Regions from separate parts of the Pseudomonas asgharzadehiana genome, predicted to be linked through region 1. Evidence: predicted binding sites of a transcription regulator. Region 1 holds the regulator's gene; each other region holds the start of a gene.
What was found. Region 1 encodes FliA, which starts transcription of late flagellar genes. Its sites were predicted from a motif close to CTAAAGTTTNNNNNNNNNNNGCCGNTAA; they were not measured.

Region 2: a site for FliA is predicted at 1,907-1,934, ahead of KSS96_RS14085 (methyl-accepting chemotaxis protein). Genes of this name have one in related genera too.
Region 3: a site for FliA is predicted at 1,450-1,477, ahead of KSS96_RS19575 (methyl-accepting chemotaxis protein). Genes of this name have one in related genera too.
Region 4: a site for FliA is predicted at 2,576-2,603, ahead of KSS96_RS14270 (methyl-accepting chemotaxis protein). Genes of this name have one in related genera too.

Annotation. Positions count from the first base shown of each region.
Region 1 covers NZ_CP077079.1:4,524,395-4,529,581, reverse strand. Annotated here, with positions in the region: gene flhF (flagellar biosynthesis GTPase FlhF) at 1-667, shown strand, start outside; gene fleN (flagellar synthesis regulator FleN) at 772-1,605, shown strand; gene fliA (RNA polymerase sigma factor FliA) at 1,602-2,342, shown strand; gene KSS96_RS20405 (chemotaxis response regulator CheY) at 2,512-2,886, shown strand; gene KSS96_RS20400 (protein phosphatase CheZ) at 2,905-3,693, shown strand; gene KSS96_RS20395 (chemotaxis protein CheA) at 3,705-5,187, shown strand, end outside.
Region 2 covers NZ_CP077079.1:3,128,169-3,133,355, forward strand. Annotated here, with positions in the region: gene pnuC (nicotinamide riboside transporter PnuC) at 1-89, opposite strand, end outside; gene KSS96_RS14085 (methyl-accepting chemotaxis protein) at 205-1,839, opposite strand; gene KSS96_RS14090 (undecaprenyl-diphosphate phosphatase) at 2,070-2,900, shown strand; gene KSS96_RS14095 (DUF1294 domain-containing protein) at 2,897-3,280, shown strand; gene KSS96_RS14100 (MmcQ/YjbR family DNA-binding protein) at 3,269-3,625, opposite strand; gene KSS96_RS14105 (LysR substrate-binding domain-containing protein) at 3,622-4,530, opposite strand; gene KSS96_RS14110 (FMN-dependent NADH-azoreductase) at 4,656-5,187, shown strand, end outside.
Region 3 covers NZ_CP077079.1:4,323,260-4,328,446, reverse strand. Annotated here, with positions in the region: gene KSS96_RS19590 (tRNA (adenine(22)-N(1))-methyltransferase) at 1-494, shown strand, start outside; gene KSS96_RS19585 (DUF3144 domain-containing protein) at 576-866, shown strand; gene KSS96_RS19580 (RNA 2'-phosphotransferase) at 845-1,396, opposite strand; gene KSS96_RS19575 (methyl-accepting chemotaxis protein) at 1,748-3,805, shown strand; gene KSS96_RS19570 (lactonase family protein) at 3,871-4,992, opposite strand.
Region 4 covers NZ_CP077079.1:3,171,764-3,176,950, forward strand. Annotated here, with positions in the region: gene KSS96_RS14255 (chemotaxis protein CheA) at 1-593, opposite strand, end outside; gene KSS96_RS14260 (STAS domain-containing protein) at 634-921, opposite strand; gene KSS96_RS14265 (response regulator) at 944-1,312, opposite strand; gene KSS96_RS14270 (methyl-accepting chemotaxis protein) at 1,322-2,530, opposite strand; gene KSS96_RS14275 (sterol desaturase family protein) at 2,650-3,180, opposite strand; gene KSS96_RS14280 (response regulator) at 3,217-3,705, opposite strand; gene KSS96_RS14285 (ATP-binding protein) at 3,702-5,187, opposite strand, start outside.

The DNA of each region.
Region 1 (5,187 bases):
GGGCGGAGTGATCGCCATGGTCGGCCCGGCCGGCATGGGCAAGACCACCACGCTGGCCAAGCTTGCCGCCCGTTATGTGCTTAAGTACGGCGCCCAGAATATCGCGCTGGTGAGCATGGACAGCTACCGTATCGGCGCCCAGGAACAGCTCAAGACCCTGGGCCGCATCCTCAATGTGCCGGTTACCCATGTCGACCCCGGTCAATCCCTGGCCAATGCCCTCGACCCGCTGCTGCGCAAGCGCGTGGTGCTGATCGACACCGCCGGCCTGCAAGCCAGCGACCCGGCGTTGCGTATGCAGCTCGAAAGCCTGGCCGGGCGTGGCATCAAGTCAAAAAATTACCTGGTGCTTGCAACCACCAGCCAGAAACAGGTTCTTACCGCTGCGTATCACAGCTACAAACGCTGCGGGCTGGCCGGTTGCATCCTGACTAAACTGGATGAAACCGCCAGCCTGGGTGAAGTGCTGAGCCTGGCTATCAGCCACGAACTGCCGGTGGCTTACCTGACCGATGGGCCGCGGATCCCGGATGATCTGCATCTGCCGCGCCGTCATCAGTTGGTCAGCCGCGCCGTCAGCGTACAAATGCAAGACGAGCCTAGCGAGGAAGCGATGGCCGACATGTTCGCCGATCTCTATCACAACCCGGCAAAACGGGTCGGTTGAGTCAGATGAACACCGTGAAAAGTATCTACATCGATGGTCTGCAAGCGATTCACGCGGCCAAGCCATGTAGCCTGCGTCTAAGCAAGACAAGGTAAAGAAATAAAATGGGCAGCATGCATCCCGTACAGGTGATCGCGGTGACCGGCGGCAAAGGTGGCGTCGGAAAAACTAACGTGTCAGTGAATTTGTCCCTGGCCCTGGCAGAACTTGGCCGTCGCGTCATGCTGCTGGATGCTGACCTGGGACTGGCGAACGTCGACGTTCTGCTGGGGTTGACGCCCAAACACACGCTTGCCGATGTGATCGAGGGGCGCTGTGAGCTGCGCGATGTGCTGCTTCAAGGCCCTGGCGGGATCCGCATCGTGCCGGCCGCCTCCGGCACCCAGAGCATGGTGCACCTGAGCCCGGCGCAGCATGCCGGCCTTATCCAGGCATTCAGCGATATCGGCGACAACCTCGACGTGCTGGTGATCGACACCGCCGCCGGGATCGGCGAATCCGTGGTCAGCTTCGTGCGCGCGGCGCAGGAAGTGTTGCTGGTGGTCTGCGATGAACCCACCTCGATCACCGACGCCTACGCCCTGATCAAATTACTTAACCGTGACTACGGCATGAACCGCTTCCGCGTACTGGCCAACATGGCCCAGAGCCCGCAGGAAGGGCGCAACCTGTTCGCCAAGTTGACCAAGGTCACGGATCGCTTCCTCGATGTCGCCTTACAATACGTCGGTGCAGTTCCCTACGACGAGTGTGTGCGCAAGGCTGTGCAAAAGCAGCGTGCGGTCTACGAAGCGTTCCCTCGTTCCAAATGCGCATTGGCGTTCAAGGCTATTGCCCAAAAGGTCGATACTTGGCCGTTGCCCGCCAACCCACGGGGGCATCTGGAGTTTTTCGTCGAGCGATTGGTACATCAGACGAGCGCAGGACCCGTGCTATGACAGCGAACGGCTATAACGCCTACAAGAAGTCCGCCCGTGACAGTCAGGGCGAGTTGATCGAGCGTTATGCGCCGCTGGTCAAGCGCATCGCCTATCACCTGCTGGCACGCCTGCCCGCCAGCGTCCAGGTAGAAGACCTGATCCAGGCCGGCATGATTGGCCTGCTCGAAGTGTCAACCAAATACGATGCCACCAAAGGCGCGAGTTTCGAGACGTATGCGGGTATCCGTATCCGGGGCGCCATGCTCGATGAAGTGCGCAAGGGTGATTGGGCGCCTCGTTCGGTACACCGCAATACGCGCATGGTCAGTGACGCAATTCGCGCAATTGAAGCAAAAACCGGTCGCGACGCTAAAGATCACGAAGTTGCGGCCGAACTCCAATTGAGTCTCGACGATTATTACGGGATTTTGAACGACACCTTGGGCAGCCGCCTGTTCAGTTTCGACGACCTGTTGCAGGACGGTGAACACGAAGGGCTGCACGAGGACGGCGCGAGTACTCATATGGAGCCGGCGCGAGACCTGGAAGATGAACGCTTTCAGGGTGCGTTGGCGGACGCGATTGCCAATTTGCCTGAGCGTGAGCGACTGGTATTGGCGCTGTACTACGACGAAGAGCTGAACCTCAAGGAAATCGGTGAGGTCCTGGGGGTCAGCGAATCGCGAGTCAGCCAGTTACACAGCCAGTGCGCCGCTCGCTTGCGGGGGCGTTTGGGAGAGTGGCGAGCGCGCTGACAGGCAGTGTGGGGACACTGCAAAGCGATACCGCGAAGGTGATGGATCTTCGCGGGTTCGGCCCGTGGTGCCCCCGGCAGTCCTTTTTGTGTAATGCCTGTTGATTGAAATGACGCGTCCAGGTGCTGGGCGCGTTTAAGACTGCTTGGAGGTCGAATTGGACAAGAACATGAAAATCCTCATCGTTGATGACTTCTCAACGATGCGGCGGATCATAAAAAACCTGTTGCGTGACCTTGGGTTCACAAACACGGTCGAGGCGGATGATGGCCTTACGGCGATTCCGATCCTCAACAGCGGGAGCATCGACTTTCTGGTAACCGACTGGAACATGCCGGGCATGACCGGTATCGACTTGCTGCGTCATGTGCGGGCCGACGAAAAGCTGCGCAGCCTTCCCGTGCTGATGGTCACCGCCGAAGCCAAGCGTGAGCAGATCATCGAAGCTGCCCAGGCGGGTGTTAACGGTTACGTGGTCAAGCCATTCACTGCACTGGCCTTGAAAGAGAAGATCGAAAAAATCTTCGAACGCATCCACGGCTGATGCCATCGCGGGGGAGCTATGGAGCATAACGAAACGTCACAGGGAGACTTTGAGTCGACCCTGAAAAAACATGCTCACCAGTTGGTCGACAGCCTTGAAAAAGGCCAGTTCGGCGACGCGGTGCAGTTGATCCATGAGCTCAACCAGACCCGTGACCGCGGCCTGTATCAGGAAGTGGGCAAGCTCACACGCGAGCTGCACAGTGCGATTGTCAATTTCCAGATTGACCCGCACATGCCCCAGGCCGAAGAAATCTCACAGATCACCGATGCCACCGAACGCCTGTCCTATGTGGTCAGGCTGACTGAGGCGGCGGCCAACCGCACCATGGACCTGGTGGAGAACGCCACGCCCCTGGTCAACGGCATGGCCACTGAAGCCCAGGCCCTGAGCGCCGATTGGGGCCGCTTCATGCGCCGGGAAGTCGGGGCTGAGGAGTTTCGTGAGCTGGCACGTCGGGTTGAAGGCTTCTTGTCGCGCAGCGAGCAGGAAAACCGCACGGTTTCCAGCAACCTCAACGATATTTTGCTGGCCCAGGATTACCAGGACCTCACCGGTCAGGTGATCAAGCGTGTGACCCAGTTGGTCACCGAAGTGGAAAGCAACTTGCTCAAATTGGTGCTTATGGCAGGCCAGGTTGACCGTTTTGCCGGCATTGAACATGACCGCGAAGCGATCCTCTCGGAAAAAGATCCACAAAAACATCTCGCCAAGGGTGAAGGTCCGCAGATTCATGCCGATAAACGTGAAGACGTTGTGTCAGGTCAGGATGACGTAGATGACCTGTTATCCAGTTTAGGCTTCTAAGGAGCACCCACATGAGCTTCGGCGCCGATGAAGAGATCCTTCAGGATTTCCTTGTAGAGGCCGGCGAAATTTTAGAGCAACTGTCCGAGCAACTGGTCGAGCTGGAAAGCCGCCCGGATGATGCGAACCTGCTCAATGCAATTTTTCGCGGTTTTCACACTGTAAAAGGGGGCGCCGGCTTCCTCCAGCTCCATGAGCTGGTGGAGTGCTGCCACATCGCCGAGAACGTGTTCGACATCCTGCGCAAGGGTGAGCGTCACGTTGATTCGGAGTTGATGGACGTGATTCTCGAAGCACTGGATGCGGTCAACGGCATGTTCAGCCAAGTGCGTGAACGTGCCCCGATCACGGCGGCCACGCCGGAACTGTTGGCGGCCCTGGCGCGCTATGCAGAGCCTGCGGACACTTGCGCGCCGGTGGTTGAAGCGGCGCCGGAGCCTGTGGCGGAGCCTGAAGCGGATGTCACGGACACTGAGTTCGAACAACTGCTCAACTCCCTCAGTGCCGTCAAGGCCGAAGCCGAAGCCCCGGCCGCCGAAGCACCGGCAGCGGCGCCGACCAGCGAAGACATTACCGACGCAGAATTCGAATCGCTGCTCGACCAGTTGCATGGCAAAGGCCAGTTCGCCGCTGATGCGGTGGCGCCTGCCGCTGCCGCTCCTGCACCTGCCGCAGCGGGCGGGCCGGTCAGCACCGACATCACCGACGACGAATTCGAAGCGTTGCTCGACCAACTGCACGGCAAAGGCACCTTTGCGGCCGACGCCTTGCCGGCAGTCGCCGCCACCGCCGCTGCGCCTGCCGCCCCTGCGCAGCCTGCCGCTGATGGCCTGATCACGGATAACGAATTCGAAGCCCTGCTTGACGATTTGCACGGCAAGGGCAAGTTCAGCGAGGTTGCACCTGCCGCCGCTACGGCAGCACCGGTTGCCGCCAAAGCGGCTGCACCCGCCAAAGCTGCCGCTCCAGCCGCTCCAGCCGCCAAACCGGCACCTGCCCCAGCGGCGGCGCCGGCTGCGGCCCCAGCGCGTGCCGCCGCCGCGGCGCCGCCTGCGGACAAACCCGCCAGTGAAGCCGAAACCACCGTGCGCGTGGACACCGCGCGGCTGGACGACATCATGAACATGGTCGGCGAGCTGGTGCTGGTACGTAACCGCCTGGTGCGCCTGGGCCTGAGCAGTGGCGATGAAGCCATGCAAAAGGCCGTGTCGAACCTCGACGTGGTGACCGCCGACCTGCAAACCGCCGTGATGAAAACGCGGATGCAGCCGATCAAGAAAGTCTTCGGCCGCTTCCCGCGCCTGGTGCGTGACTTGGCGCGCCAACTGAAGAAAGAGATCAACCTGGAACTGGTGGGTGAAGAAACCGACCTCGACAAAAACCTTGTCGAGGCCCTGGCCGACCCGCTGGTTCACTTGGTGCGCAACGCGGTCGACCACGGCGTCGAAACCCCGGAAGAACGCGAAGCCTCGGGCAAGTCTCGTGGCGGCAAAG
Region 2 (5,187 bases), 1.4 Mb from region 1:
CCGATGGGCCAGCACCACGGGTTTTGCTTGACCGTCAGCCAGACAGCGATCACCCCCAGGGCGGCGGCGATCAGTTCAAGCCCGGACATGGCGGATCCTTGGGGGAGTGGGAGAGGGCGGTGATTGTAACCAGAGGTAAGCAATCTTCAAAACACTGAAGGGCAAATGTGGGAGCAAGCCCCCTCCCACATCTTGATATGTACGTCAGACCTTGAATTGGCGGAGCAGGCCGTCGAGTTGGTCGCTCAAACCGCGCAACTGGGTACTGGCCAGGCTCGACTGCTCTGCGGCTATCGCCGTGCTGTGGGACAAGCCCGCAGCCTCGGTAACGTTCTGGTTGATGTCTTCCACCACGTGCGCTTGTTGCAGGGTAGCGCTGGCAATCGAGGCGTTCAGGCCGTTGAGGTTGCGCAGGGCCTGGCCGATGGCCGTGAGGCTGGCGCCGGCCTGGCCTGCTTGCTCGATGGTGAGTTGCGAGGCGCTGTGGCTGTCGCTGATCACCTTGACCGCCGCTTCCGAGTGGCCTTGCAGGCGCTCGATCATCACCTGGATTTCGGCGGTGGATTTTTGCGTGCGCTGGGCAAGCAGGCGCACTTCGTCGGCCACCACGGCGAACCCGCGACCTTGCTCGCCGGCACGTGCCGCTTCGATGGCGGCGTTCAGGGCCAGCAGGTTGGTTTGGTCGGCGATGGAGCGGATCACTTCCAGCACGCCACCGATCTGTGTGCTTTCGCTGGACAGGGTGCGGATCACTTCAACGGCCTGGCTGATGGTATGGGACAGCTGATCGATCTGCTGCAGGCTGCCGTCGATATTGACCTGGCCTTGTTGGGCCTGTGCTTCGGCTTCGCGCATTTCGCTGGCGGCATGTTCGGCGTTCTTGGCCACGTCCTGCACGCCGTAGGTGACTTCATTGATGGCGGTGGCCACCAGTTCCATCTGCTGCGACTGCTGTTGGCTGCGGTCATGGGCCTGGCTGGCGTTATTGCCCATCTCCGTGGACGATTGCCCAAGGGCGTTGGCGCACGACTGCAACTGGCTCACCACCTGGCGCAGCTTCGCGGTAAAGCTGTTGAAGTGCTGGGACAGTTGGGTGACTTCGTCGCGGCCGTGGGTGTCGAGGCTGCGGGTCAGATCGCTTTCGCCGCTGGCAATATTACCCATGGCGTTCACTGCGGCCTGCAACGGTTGCACGATGCTGCGGGCAATCAACGCCACCAGCAAACCCATCAGCAGCGCGATGCCCAGCACAATGAACGAGGCTTTCCACACTTGGGCGCTGAACTCGGCTTGCACATCGTCCACGTATACGCCGGAGCCGATGATCCAGCCCCAGGGTTCAAACAGTTGGATATACGAGGTCTTGGCCACCGGCGCTTCGGAGCCGGGCTTGGGCCAGCGGTAGTTGACGATGCCGGCGCCCTTGGCCTTGGCCAGGCTGACGAACTCGTTGAAGATCGCAAAGCCGTCCGGATCGCGGATAGCCGAAAGGTTCTGGCCGTCGAGCTTGGGGTTGGTCGGGTGCATGATCATCACGGGCGTGAGGTCGTTGATCCAGAAATAATCATCATGGCTATAACGCAACCCACGCACTGCGCTCAGGGCTTGTTTTTGCGCGGCTTCGCGGGTCATCACGCCGGTGGTTTCGAGGCTGTGATAAAACGTCAGTATCCCGCTGGCGGTCTGGACCACGTGCTGGGTCTGTTGGCTTTTGGCCTGGTAAAGATCGTCATGAATCTGCTTGAGCATCAGCAAACCCAAGGCCAGCAGCATCAGCACGGCGACTATCAGGATCAGCCAAAGGCGGCGGCTGATCGACATATTGCGCAAACTGTTCATCGTCCTGTCACTCCGGGCTTTTTATAATTGTGGGCGTCGCATCGACTTTTACGCCTTGTCTGATAGGCTTTCGGCCTGAAGTCGCAAAACCTGAGTACTGTCTGATTTTTCACGAAATTTTGCAGGCCGGCATTGATCGCCATCAACGCCGGGCCTTTCGCGCGCTCGGTCAGTGAACCATTAAAAAAGATTGATAAGGCATGCCACCGCGCATGACCTTTGGGGGAAGCATGGATTTTTGGACCGCCATTCAGGCATTGATTCTTGGCGTAGTAGAGGGGCTTACAGAGTTCCTGCCGATTTCCAGCACCGGTCACCAGATCATCGTCGCCGATTTGCTCGACTTCGGCGGCGAACGCGCGATGGCGTTCAATATCATCATCCAGCTCGGCGCCATCCTGGCGGTGGTCTGGGAGTTCCGTCGCAAGATTCTGGATGTGGTCACCGGCTTGCCCACCCAGCGCAACGCCCAGCGTTTCACACTCAACCTGTTGATCGCGTTTTTGCCCGCCGTGGTGCTGGGCGTGATTTTCGCCGACCTGATCCACCATTACCTGTTCAACCCGATCACCGTGGCCACGGCGCTGGTGGTGGGCGGCATCATCATGTTGTGGGCCGAGCGCCGCGAGCATGAGGTGCACGCCGAGAGTGTCGACGACATCACCTGGAAAGACGCACTCAAGGTCGGCTTCGCCCAGTGCCTGGCGATGATCCCGGGTACGTCCCGCTCCGGCTCCACCATCATTGGCGGCCTGTTGTTCGGCCTGTCGCGCAAGACCGCCACCGAGTTCTCATTCTTCCTGGCCATGCCCACCATGGTCGGTGCGGCGGTGTACTCGGGCTATAAGTACCGCGACCTGTTCCAACCGGCGGACCTGCCGGTGTTCGCCATCGGTTTTGTGACCTCGTTCATCTTTGCGATGATCGCGGTCAAGGGGCTGCTCAAGTTCATCGCCAGCCATAGCTATGCGGCGTTTGCCTGGTACCGCATCGGGTTTGGCCTGTTGATCCTGGCGACCTGGCAGTTCGGCTGGATCGACTGGGCAGCGGCCAAGGCATGAGCATCCAGCATCCGCGCTTGAAGGCGGCGATCTTTGCGCTGTTGTGCGCGGCGCCGCTGCTGGGCTCGATAGGGGTGTGGCGGCGCGGTGAAACCGTGATCCCGCTGGCGGCCTACGGTCTGGTCAGTGTGGTCGCGTTTTTGCTGTACTGGAGCGATAAGCGCAAGGCGCGCACCGACAGTTGGCGCACCCCGGAAAACATCCTGCATGCGGTGGAACTGGCAGGCGGTTGGCCAGGCGCGTTGATTGCCCAGCAGGTGTTGCGCCACAAGACGCGCAAAGTGTCTTACCAGGTGCTGTTCTGGGTGATCGTGCTGCTGCATCAAGTATTCTGGCTGGACCAGTTGTTCCTGGGCGGCAGCTGGCTGTCAGTCCTCTAGCAGCAAGCCGATCTGCGTGCGCTTGGGCAGTTTGCTCACCACCAGTTGGTGGGAACGCCGCAACAAGCCGCGCAGCTCCTCGGCGCCGAGCGGGTAGGGCGTGTTCATGATCACCCACTGCGCACGCGCCAGGTACGGCGCGGGGTGGATGCCGGGGCGGTCCACGTGGCCCAGGAACAACGCTTTATCGACCTTGAACGCCAGCGAGTCGCCGCGCAGGTTCTGTAACGCGAACATCTTGTTGCCGGCAATTGAAAACACCCGCACGCCACCCCATTTGTAGTCCTCCCGCGCGCCGGGCAGGCTCAGGCAGAACGTGGCGACGTGTTCTTCGGTCATCTTCATAGCAGGCGGTCTCCGCAGCTTTTAAAGCCTTCTTCCAGATAATCGATCCAAGCGCGAATGGCCGGCAGTACGCCACGTCGATGGGGGTACACCGCCTGTAGCCAGCCGCCGGGCAACGACCATTCGGGCAGCAGTTGCACCAAGCGACCGCTGGCCAGCTCTTCCTCGCAATACATCATCGGCAGCACGGTAAAGCCCAGGCCCATGATCGCGCTGGCCTTGCGTACGTTGAAGTCATCCACGCCCAACCGCGCTTCCATCACCAGGTCGTGCGGGTTGCCCCGAGGGTCGAGCATACGCTGGTGCACCATGCGGTCGGCCTCCAATGCGCCAAGTATCGGCAAGTGCTTGAGGTCATCGAGGGTGCTGACCTGGCGGCCGTTTAGAAAGTTGGGGCTGGCAACCAGCACGGTCTGGGCCGGACGCAGGCGCTTGGTGACCAACAGCGGGTCCTCGTCGCCCAATTCGCGCACGCGCAGGGCCACGTCGATGCCTTCGGCCACCAGGTCGACACGGCGATTGACCAGGGTCATTTCCAATTGCACCTGGGGGTGGGCGGCGAGGAACCCGGCAACCACGTCGGGCATCATGTTTTGTGCCAAGCCCACCGGGCAAGTGACTCGCAACCGCCCGCGCGGCTCGCTGGACATACTCGCCACGGCCTCATCGGCCATCTCGGCTTCCAGCAGCATTGCCTGGCAGTGACGCAGGTAGCGCTCGCCAACGGCGGTCAGGGTCAACTGCCGGGTAGTGCGTTGCAGCAGGCGCGCGCCCAGGCGTTCTTCCAGCTCGGCAATGCGCCGCGACAGCCGTGACTTGGGAATGCCCAACAGCCGACCGGCGGCCGCGAAACCGCCGGCTTCGACAACTTTGGCGAAATAGTAGAGGTCGTTAAGGTCTTGCATGGTGGAGCCTATTGTCCTGTCAGTGGGACAAACTATCGCATTTCAGACGGCTTATCGAACATTGGTTTCATACGTAGTATCACCACCATCTGATCGCCACCGTCGATCCCATTCGGAGACCTACCATGAAACTGTTGCACATCGATTCCAGCATCCTCGGCGACAACTCGGCTTCCCGTCAGCTCAGCGCCGGCGTTGTCAAAGCCTGGCAGGCGGCCGAACCGGGTGTGGAAGTGACTTACCGCGACCTGGCCGACGACGCTATCAACCACTTTTCCGGCGCCACGCTGGGTGCATTGGGCACCGCCGCTGAGCTGCGCGATGCCGCGCAAAAGCACGAAGCCGAGCTGAGTGCCTCGTCGTTGGCGCAATTTCTTGCCGCCGACGCCATCGTGGTGGGCGCGCCGATGTACAACTTCACCATCCCGACTCAGCTCAAAGCCTGGATCGACCGCATCGCCGTGGCCGGCCAGACCTTCCACTACACCGAAGCCGGCCCGGAAGGCCTGTGCGGCAACAAAAAAGTCATCATCGTGTCTACCTCCGGTGGCATGCATGCCGGTCAAGCCACCGGTGCGGCCCACGAGGGCTACCTGAAACTGCTGTTCGGCTTCCTTGGCATCACCGATATCGAAATCGTGCGTGCCGAAGGCCTGG
Region 3 (5,187 bases), 200 kb from region 1:
TGGAGCAGCGCATCCGCGTGCGCTTGGCCGATGGTTTGTCGGCCATCGAACCCGACGACCGTATCACCGCCGTCAGCCTGTGCGGCATGGGCGGCGAAACGATCCGCGACATCCTCGAAGCCGGCAAGGCCCATTTGAGCGGTCATGAGCGGCTGGTCCTGCAACCCAACGGCGGCGAGCAACCGCTGCGCGTGTGGTTGATGCACAACGGCTACCGCATCGTCAGTGAAGAGTTGCTGCACGAAAACCGCTTCTACTACGAAATCATCGTCGCCGAGCGCTCGGAGCCTGTGGTGTACAGCGCTGAAGAATTGTACTTCGGCCCGCTGCACATGCAGGCGCGTACGCCGGTCTTCCTGGCCAAGTGGCAACGCGCGCTGCGCCTCAAGCACAAGACCCTGGCCGGCTTCGAACAGGCACGGCAGACGCTGCCCGAGGCTAAGCGCCAAGAGATAGCCCGGCAGATTCAGTGGATGATTCAATTGCTGGGTTGATCGCTGTTGTCGCCGGATCCGCATCCATGGCGCCGGATATGCTCCAATAACCGCCTCATTCGCTCACCCAGGACACCTGCCATGGCCGACACCACCGACCAAGCCTTCTACGACCGCGCAGACGCACATATCGAACTGTCGAACGAGCAGCTCAAAACCTTCGAAGACCTCGGTCAGGTCAGCGCCTCAATGATGTTCGGCACCACCCGGTTCAATGCCTGGGCGTGTGCGCGTAATTTTAAATCCGGCGCGCACATGGCCGAGGAGCGCGAGGCGATGCTGAAGTATTTCTGTGAGCAGTACCGGATGATGCTTGAAGACAATCTGGACGATCACATCAATAATTTTACTCAGTACATGCAAGTCAAATAGGGCGCCGGTACTGCGTCCACCAGCCATACGCCGTTGTCCGCCTGGAAGAACCGCATGCCTGCCTTTCTCATCGCGTGCGTATCAATGCTGAGCAGCACCGGTTGCCCATAGCGCTTGCCGACGGCCATCGCGGTCTCAGGGTTCTCTGTCAGGTGCACATGGTGCCGGCTGCCCGGAATCAGTCCTTGAATGTCGATGGAGGCCATGAAGCGGCTGGCGGTACCGTGGTAGAGCACGGCCGGCGGTTCCTTTTCGATGTGCTGCACCTGCACGTGTTCAGTGCTATGGCCTTGGGCGGCGCGGATGCGGTAGCCATCGTCGGAGAGTGTGAAGCGCTTTTTATCGTTGGTCTCAACGACATCGAGCAAGGCCTGGCGGTCAACGTTATGCCCGTGGCGGTTGGCTTTTGTGATCAGTTCGTCAATATCGGTCCAGCCGTCGCTGTCCAGTGCAATACTCAATGACTCCGGGGCATGGCGCAGTACGTAGCTGAGGAATCTGCTGATATCGTCGCGTTGTTTCTTATTCAAGAGGATTTCCTTTTCCGAGGTGAGCTTGATTGCCGTCAGACGCATTCAGCCCTTCAAGTTTGTTCGGTTCGCGGCCGATAGGATGCCTGTAATTGAAGATGTTTTGGAGCGCATCTCAGGTAGTCGTCTCCGCCGGTTACAACACCCTGGCCGACACTGAGTGCTTTTGCCCCATTTTCGTGCGCGCCACCGGCACCATAAGCACACCGAGCGCGCTGTTTCGGGGCTGCGTGCCGGCGGCTCGTATCTTGCTAGTGCCAAGCTAATCAATGACATGGCATTTTGCCGTTAGTCATTTCAAGGCTTGGCCTGCCGTTTATTCGCGTGGGTTGTTTTTGGGAGTGGTCGGACATGCACAGCTTGTTATCACCCGGTATCCGCCTGCTCGGACGTCTCGGTTTCGCACGTAAATTCCAGATTCTGTTTTTCCTGTTCATGCTGCCCCTGGCCGGTAGCCTGTGGATGATCGGGCAGGACTATCGTGAAAAATTAAGCGTGATTTCCAACGAACAGTCCGGCGTCCGCCAACTGTTGGCCCTGGACACACTGGACGGCCAATTGACCGCCCAGCGCAACCTGGCCGCGCGCTGGAAAGCAGCAGACATCCTGCACGCCCCGACGCCGGCGGCGAAGGCGGCGATGGACAAGGTCGATGCGAATTTCCCACTGATCCAGCAAAGCCTGCAAACCTTGGGCGATACCCTCAAAACCCAGAACGCCGGGGCCGATATCCTGGCGCGCTTCGACGCGTTGCAGGCCACGGTCAAGGGCATGGACTCCGCGTCCCTGCGCACCGTGGGCTGGTGGCCGGACGGCTACGACCGTTTCACCTCGGCCCTGAGCGCGATGCAAACCCTGCGTGAGCAGATCACCCTGGACGCCGGCCTGATCCTCGACCCCTGGCTGGAAACCTACATGCTGATGCAGATGGGCACGCAGCAGACGCCGGACCTGATCGAGCGCATCGGTCGCATGGCCAGTGTCGGTCAATCGTCCATCGCGTCCGGGCAATTCACCCTGCAAAGCCGTTTGCAGATGCGCGACCTGCGCAGCCGCATCGGCGACGCGCGCGACCAGTTGGACAAGGCTGCGACTGCGCTCAAAGCCAAGCAATTCGACGGCATGCAACCCTGGACCGCGCAGTACGACAACAGCCTGCAGCTGTTGGATAACGAACTCAAAGTGCTCGATGACGGCGTGTTCGGCGGCAGTATCAAGCTTGACACCACCAGCTTTGAGCGCAGTGTCGACACCACGCTCGCCTCGCTTGGCGCGCTGCGTGTGCAGTCGCTCACCTCGCTGGATGCGCGCTTGAGCTACTACCACAGCCACGCCAACCAACGCTTCATTCCCCTGGCGCTGACGTTCGGCCTGCTGGCCCTGGCGGCGCTGTACCTGTTCGTGTGCCTGCAAGCTTCCATCCGCCGCAGCGCCAGTGGCATCACCACCCTGGCCGAGTCCCTGCGCGACGGTAACCTGTGCGTGGAAGTGGCGGTGGAAGGGCGTGACGAACTGGCGGCTATCAGCACGGCACTGAACGTGGCGGTGATGCAGCTGCGCACCAGCCTGCTGGGGGTCAATCACGAAACCCAGCAACTGGGCTCAGCGGTGCTCACCCTCAATTCGCAATCGGGCAGCACCCTCACTGAAGTCGAAGACCAGCAACACCAGATCAGCCAGATTGCCGCTGCCGCCACGCAGTTGGCCGCCACCTCCATGGGCGTCGCCAGAAGCTGCGAGCAAGCCTCGGGCAGCGCCCAGCAGACCCGGCGCATTGCCGAAGACAGCAGCCGTGACAGCCAGCGCACCACCGCGAGCATCCAGCAGCTCAACCAACGCCTTACCGACACCGCCGATGCGTTGCAGCAGGTGAGCCAGCAGGGGCAGCAGATTCAATCGGTGGTCGACACCATTCGCGGCATTGCCGAACAGACCAACCTGCTGGCGCTCAACGCGGCCATCGAGGCGGCGCGTGCCGGTGAGCAGGGCAGGGGGTTTGCGGTGGTGGCCGATGAAGTGCGCAGCCTTTCGCAACGCACCCAGGCTTCCACGGCGCAGATCGCCGGCACCGTCGACAGCCTGCGCGCGACCGTCAGCCAGGCGGTCACCTTGATGGGCGCCGCGTGCGAGCAAGCACTCACCGATGCCGAGTCCGTCACCGGCCTGGGCGCGCGCTTGGGCGAGATTGCCGGCGCGGTGCAGAACGTCACCGACACCCTGGCGCAAATCGCCACGGCCGTGGAAGAACAAGCGGCGACGGCGGACGAAGTGAGCGGCAATATCCAGCAAGTCGATCAGGCCGCAGGGCGCTTATTGGACGGCGCCCGCGCAGTCAACCGCGCGGCCGACACCTTGAGCAAGGGCAGCCAGGCGTTGAGTGACAACACGGCGCGGTTTCGTTTGGGCTGAGCGGCGTTGTGGTGAGCGGGGCAAGCCCGCTCACCACCTGCATCGTTCCCGAAGGGTGCTGAGGGTTACTTCGCTTGGGTGTGCAACACCTCAATCCACAACGCCCCCTTGCCCGACGCCGCTTCTCCCACCCGCTTCAATGCCCCGTTGGCGCTGACCGCATACGCCCCGACCGTGTCGCTTTTCTCGCCCGTCACCAGCAACCATCGGCCATTGGGCGAAAACGCGATATTACGCGGCTGCTTTTCTTGCACCGGGTAGTTGTCGAGAAAGCGCAGGCCGCCCGTGGCTGTGTCCAGCGCAAACGCCGATACCGAACTGCTGGTGCGCTCGCTCATCAGCAGCAGCTTGCCATCCGGCGACAGACGCAGGTCGGCGGCCCAGATGCGCGGCGTCGGGTCGTCTTTGAGGTCATTGTTGCGCGCATCGCGCACTTCGCCGTGGGCCAGTTTCAAGCGTGCGGGGATGCCGTTGGCCACGCCGACCTGGGCCAGCGCGCCGGTGTTGTGGTCGATGGCAAACGCGGTCACGGTGCCGCTCATTTCGCCGACCACATACAGGTATTGACCGTTGGCCGAGAACGCCAGGTGTCGAGGGCCGGTATTGGCCGGCACGCTGACAAAGCCCGTGCCGATCGGCGTGAGTGCGCCGGTGTTGGCGTCGAAGCGGTATTGCAGCACATGGTCGGTGCCCAGGTTGCCGGCGTACGCGAAGCGATTGCTCGGGTCGGTACGCAACGAGTGCGCGTGCAGGCCGGTTTTGTAGGTGAGGATCGGCTCGGCCTTGTCGACGGGCTGCACGCTGAGCAGGTCGGCACCGTAGGAGGCCGCGAGCAGATAACGCCCGGCGCGGTCGGTGGCCAGGTAGGCCATGCTGTCGGCCAGCGGCGCCTTGGACGTTGGCGTCAAATGCCCGCTGGCCGGGTCAATGCTGAACGCCTGCACCTGAAACGGCTTGACCCGCAGCGCGGCAAACAAGGTCTTGCCGTCCGGGCTCAGGGCCATCGGGTTGACCTGATCGCCCGCCGTTACTTGCTCGACCAGGCTCAGTGCACCGTTGCTTTCATCGAGGCGATATTGAGAAATCAAGCCATCGCCGGGGCTGGAGATGTAGGCAAAGGTGGTGGCGTTGGCGTGTGCGACGAGGCCGCAGGCAATGGCGGCGGCCAGAATGAGAGGTTTATTCACGAGCGGACCTTTATTGTTTTGATTGTGGTCAGTCATCGTATGACTATGCGGGAGTCTCGGCAATGGGTGTTTGGTCGGCGCACTGACTTCTTCATCTTGGCGCCTCGCACCAACCTGGTCCTGGGCCGACGGTTTTGGCGGCAAGCCGATCCCCTGGCCCATACGGCCTATTTGCCCCAAAGTGCCGATCAGTTA
Region 4 (5,187 bases), 1.4 Mb from region 1:
ACGGGTGGAATGCTGTCGGTCAGGGTAGTGACCTGTAGCACCTGGCCCAAGGTGTCGAGGTAACGCAGGAAGGACAACGGGTCCATGCCGTTGCGAAACACGTCCACGCCGAAGCGCAGGGAAATATGCCAGAGCAGCTCGGCCTGAGGCGCGTCATCCGTCACGGCGATTTCGCCGCCGGCGGGGGCGGCCTGCAGCGGCTGATAGGCGCTCAGCGCCTCGCGCAACACCTCACCGCGTTCCAGCGTGGCAGGCTGCAGCGCGCCGTCGTGATGGTCGACCGCCTCGATCAGTTCGAGCATGTGGTCGCCGCACTTGAGCAGCAGCGCGATCAGCGCCGCATCCACGGTTACACTGCCCTCGCGCAGGCGGTCGAGTACATCTTCGACGATATGCGTGAACCCGACGATGGGCGCCAGGCCAAACAACCCAGCGGAGCCCTTGATGGTATGTGCGGCGCGAAACACCGCGCCGATGGCATCCTCATCACCTGGCTCGTTTTCCAATTGCAGCAGGGATTGCTCCATGACCTGCAACAGCTCGCGTGCCTCGACGATAAAGGTCTGCTGTGCCTGATCGAGATTAATACTCACCTGGACATTCCTTTGTCGCTCATTGATCGGCTATGGCGCGCTAAAACAGCGTGCCGCCACATAAATGCAATGTTTGGGTAATCGCCTGGCTCTGCCCTACAAGGCTGACCGGCGTGCCGCCGGCGGCGGCTTCACGGCGGATCACCGCCAGTAATTGCAGGCCGGCGCCGTCGATTTCCGTGACCTCTGACAGGTCGACCTCCAGGCGCGGCGCAGTGCTGATCCGGGGCAGCAGCGCAGCGGCCAGTTCGGCCACGGTGTAGATCGTCAGCTCGCCCTCGATGCCCACGCGGGCGGCGCCGTCGAGTGTTTCATGGGTGATAGGCATGGGGCCTCCGGGCCGTCGGCGATCAGGGCAGGATCAACTTGGACACCGCCGCCAGCATCTGCGCCGGCTGGAACGGCTTGACCACCCAGGCTTTGGCGCCCGCGGCCTGGCCCTCGGCTTTTTTCGATTCCTGCGATTCGGTGGTCAGCATGATGATCGGCGTGAACTTGTAGCTGGCCAGCTTCTTGACCTCCTTGACGAAGGTGATGCCGTCCATGTTGGGCATGTTCACGTCGCTGATGATCAAGTGCACCTTCTGCCCGTTGAGCTTGCCCAGCGCGTCCTTGCCATCGCACGCCTCGATCACCTCATAGCCGGCGCTCTTCAAGGCAATGCCGACCACTTGGCGCACGCTGCTGGAGTCGTCCACCACTAATACATTCTTTGCCATGCTGTGCTCCTAGAAAAAGGTGATGTCTTGTGAAGTCTGTTGCGCAGCGGCGTCGCCATGGTGTGTGCGCCGCTGCTCGTCGGTGGCGTAAGTGGCCTCCATGCGCGCCAGCCATTGCCGCGCATCCACGTTGACCGGCTGGTCCGGCGACTGGCTGGCCTGCAGCAGGTGTTCATGCAGGGCATGCATGTTGTCGCGCACGTGACTGAGGATCTGGCTGACCCGGTCCTGGAATTGCAGGTTGACCAGCACGTCGGTCATCTCGTCGCGAATCCCGTAGCTTTCCTGCTTGAGCAGATCGGCGGAGTCGGCCAGGCGACCGGTGATGTTCTGAAAGCGTTCGAGCACCTGCTGGATACTCTGCTCGGACGCCGCGACCGAGTGGCTGTCCTGGTCGGCGCTGCTGGAGGCCGCTTGCACCAGTTGGGTGATGGCGTTATTGATGATGTCGACCTTGGCCGACATCTGCTGGCCGGTCTCGCTGGACTTGCTCGACAGGCTGCGTACCGCATCGGCCACTACCGCAAAACCACGACCGGCTTCACCGGCGCGTGCCGCTTCGATCGCCGCGTTGAGGGCCAGCAGGTTGGTTTGTGCCGCAATGGCCGCCACGTCGGCGGCCATGCTGCGCAACTCACCGGTATAGGCAGTGAGGCTGCGCACTTGGGACAGGGTCTGGTCACGGCTCGATTGCGCGGCCTTGAGGGAGTCGATCACTTGGCTCAATTCGCTGTCGCTGCGCGCCAACACCTTGAGGGCTCCGTCGGCGGCCTGCCCGTCGAGCTCGCCGGCGGCTTGCTGCGAGGCCTGCACGGTGTCTTGCAACCGCGTGGAAATACCGGTGAAACGATTCGCCAGGCTGACAATGGCGTCTTCAGTCTGCTGGCGCGAGCTTTCCACGTGTTTGGCCCAGATCGGCATGGCGCCCAGCAAGACTTCGTCGAGTTGTGCCCGTGCATCCGCGCTCTGTTGCCCGGCCTGCGCCGCGCAAGGGGCGGCCAGCGCAAGGGCGCGCTGCACGGCTTGGCGCTGCGCCCGGGCGCTCCAGGCGCACGCGCCCAGGCCAACCAACGCCAGCCCCACGCAGGCCGCCAGGTTGGCCGGGGAGGCGGACTGCACGAGTATCCAGGCGGCGCCGGGGATGACCGGGATGAAAGCGAACCAAAGAAAACGCGGATGACCAGGAAGGGCAGTACGGCTGGATTGACTCTGGGTCATGAGTTCGGTCCCTGAACAGTGTTGCGGATATAAACAACATAGGAGTTATCCGCCCCAACCGCCGTAACTTTAGACCTCCCTGTATGCCTTCCGTCTGGTTTATGACCGCTACGTTACGTTCACTCCGTTGTTTCAACCCGTGCCGGCGTGCGAATAAACGTGCGAAACACGTGGTCCCACAGCGGTGAAGAGACCCCGAAGTTTTTTTCGATGCCTTGGCGGTGATGCAGGTCGTGGTTGGCAACCAGCCCCGGAATATAGCGATACGCCCAATGCTCGGGGCGGTGCATCACGTAATGCACCGAGATGTAATAGAAGTAGCCGGTCACCGCGCCGATGAACGCCGAGGTCAGGCCGGTGTACCAGGCAAACAACAGCAGCGCGGCAAAGGTGGAGCTGGTTTTCCAGCTCGACACCCCGATATAGGCCAGTACATCAATGTGATGGGTCCAGTGCTCGCGGCGATACAGCGAATGGAACAGAAAACGGTGCGCGCAATACTCCACCAGCGTCCAGGCCAACAGGCCGGCGAGCAATTGCCACGGGGCAAGCGGCGCCAGCCAGAGCGCAAAGCCGATGAACAAGGGGATGGTGAAAAAATCCAGGTAATACGCGACTGACGACATCAGCCATTTGTTCGAAGCCGCCATGTGCGGGTCGTCCTTGAGGTGCGATCGATGGGGGAACTAGACCGGAGCGTCCCCGGCGGCGTGGAGATTGCCCGTTGATTCACGCCGTTGCAACAACTCGATCTGCTGCGCGGGTATCAGCTTGCGCAGGGTTTTGTACAGCGCGCGGGTTTCCAGCAGGTTCCATACCCGCAACATGGTTTCCAGCGCGTCCAGTGGTTTGCTGATGAAGTCGCGTGCGCCCAGGGCCAGGGCGCGCAGGCGGGTGTCGCGGGTGGCGTCGGCGGTGAGCACCAGGATCGGCAGGTATTCGCCCTGGGGGATGCGTCGGTTGAGTTGTTCGAGCACGGCAAAGCCATCGAATTCGGGCATGTGCAGGTCGAGGATCACCAGGTCCGGCTCGAAGCTGTTGAACAGTTCCAGGGTGCGCAGCGGCTGGGTACTGCTCAGTACATGGGTCAACCCTTCACGGGCGAGCAGTTGCTCCACCAGTTCAAGGTTCGGGCGTTGGTCGTCGATGATCAGAATGCGCAGGTCGGTGTTCACGCGGGCTCCGGAAAATACTGGTCGAGGTGGGCGAGAAACGCCGGGATGTTGATGGGCTTGCTCAGCACCGCCGTTGCGCCGGCGTCCTGCAAGGCCCGGCGGGTAGGGTCGCTGGCATCGGCGGTGATCATCAGTACCGGGATGTCGCGGGTGAGCGCCGAGCCGCGCAAGCGCTGCAGCACTTTCAAACCGTCGATGTCCGGCAGCGAAACATCCAGCAGAATCAGCTGCGGCCGATGCTGTGCGGCCAGGTCCAGGCCCAGTTGGCCTTGCATGCTCGACAGCAGCTTTATCCCCGGCCGGCGTTGCAGCAGGGTTTCGATCAGCGCCAGGCTGGAGAGGTTGTCTTCGATGCACAACACGTTGCCCTGCACCCGGCAAGCGGCGGGGGCAGGGCGCTTCCATTCGCTGTCGATCACCGTGGGCACCCTGAGCGGTGAGCCCGGCAGGCGCGCGAACGGCAGCTCCAGGGTAAAGCGTGAGCCGATACCGACCTGGCTTTGCACGGTCAGCCGGCCGTCCATTTGCTCCAGCAGGCTTTTGCTCAGCGCCAGGCCCAGGCCGCTGCCTTCCACATTCGGGTCGGCACCCAGGCGCTCGAACGGGGTGAACAACTGCCCCAGGTGACCCGCCGCAATGCCTGTGCCGGTATCGCACACCGCTACACCGATACGCGGCCCGTCGACCGTGACCTCGATGCTCACCTGGCCTTCGCGGCGGTTGTATTTGATCGCATTGGACAGCAGGTTCAGCAGCACCTGGGTGAGGCGTTGGCGGTCGGCAACGATGCCGATATCGGCCGCCAGCGGGGGCAGGGGCTGCAATTGGATAGCCGCGTCGGTCGCCATGGGGGACACCAGCGTCAACGCCTCTTGCAACACCTGCGTCAACGGGATCGGGGCAATGTTCAACGCCAGGCCTCCCGCTTCGATCTTGGCAATGTCCAGCACCTCGTTGATCAGCGTCAGCAGGTGCTGGCCGGCGCGCAGGATATGCCCGACCTGGGCCTTTTGTGTCTTGGCCGCGTCCATGTCCAGCAACTGCGCAAAACCCAGGATCGAATTGAGTGGCGTGCGCAGCTCGTGGCTCATGCGCGACAGAAACTCGCTTTTGGCGCGGCTGGCGCGTTCGGCTTCCTCGCGGGCGGTGCGCAAGGCGATTTCGGCGGCGCGGCGGTCGGTGATGTCGCGGGTGATCTTGGAGAAGCCACGCAACGCGCCGGTGCCGTCGTACTGCGCGGTGATCACCACACTGGCCCAGAAGCGCGTGCCGTCCTTGCGGCAGCGCCAGCCCTCTTCGGTGTAATCGCCGTTGCCGGTGGCCTCGCGCAAGGCCATGTCCGGGTGCTGCGGGCACTCCTGGGGCAGGTAGAACACCGAGAAGTGCCGCCCGATGATTTCCTGCTCGGTGTAACCCTTGATGCGCTCGGCGCCGTTGTTCCAACTGGTGACATGGCCCGCGGTGTCGAGGGCAAAGATCCCG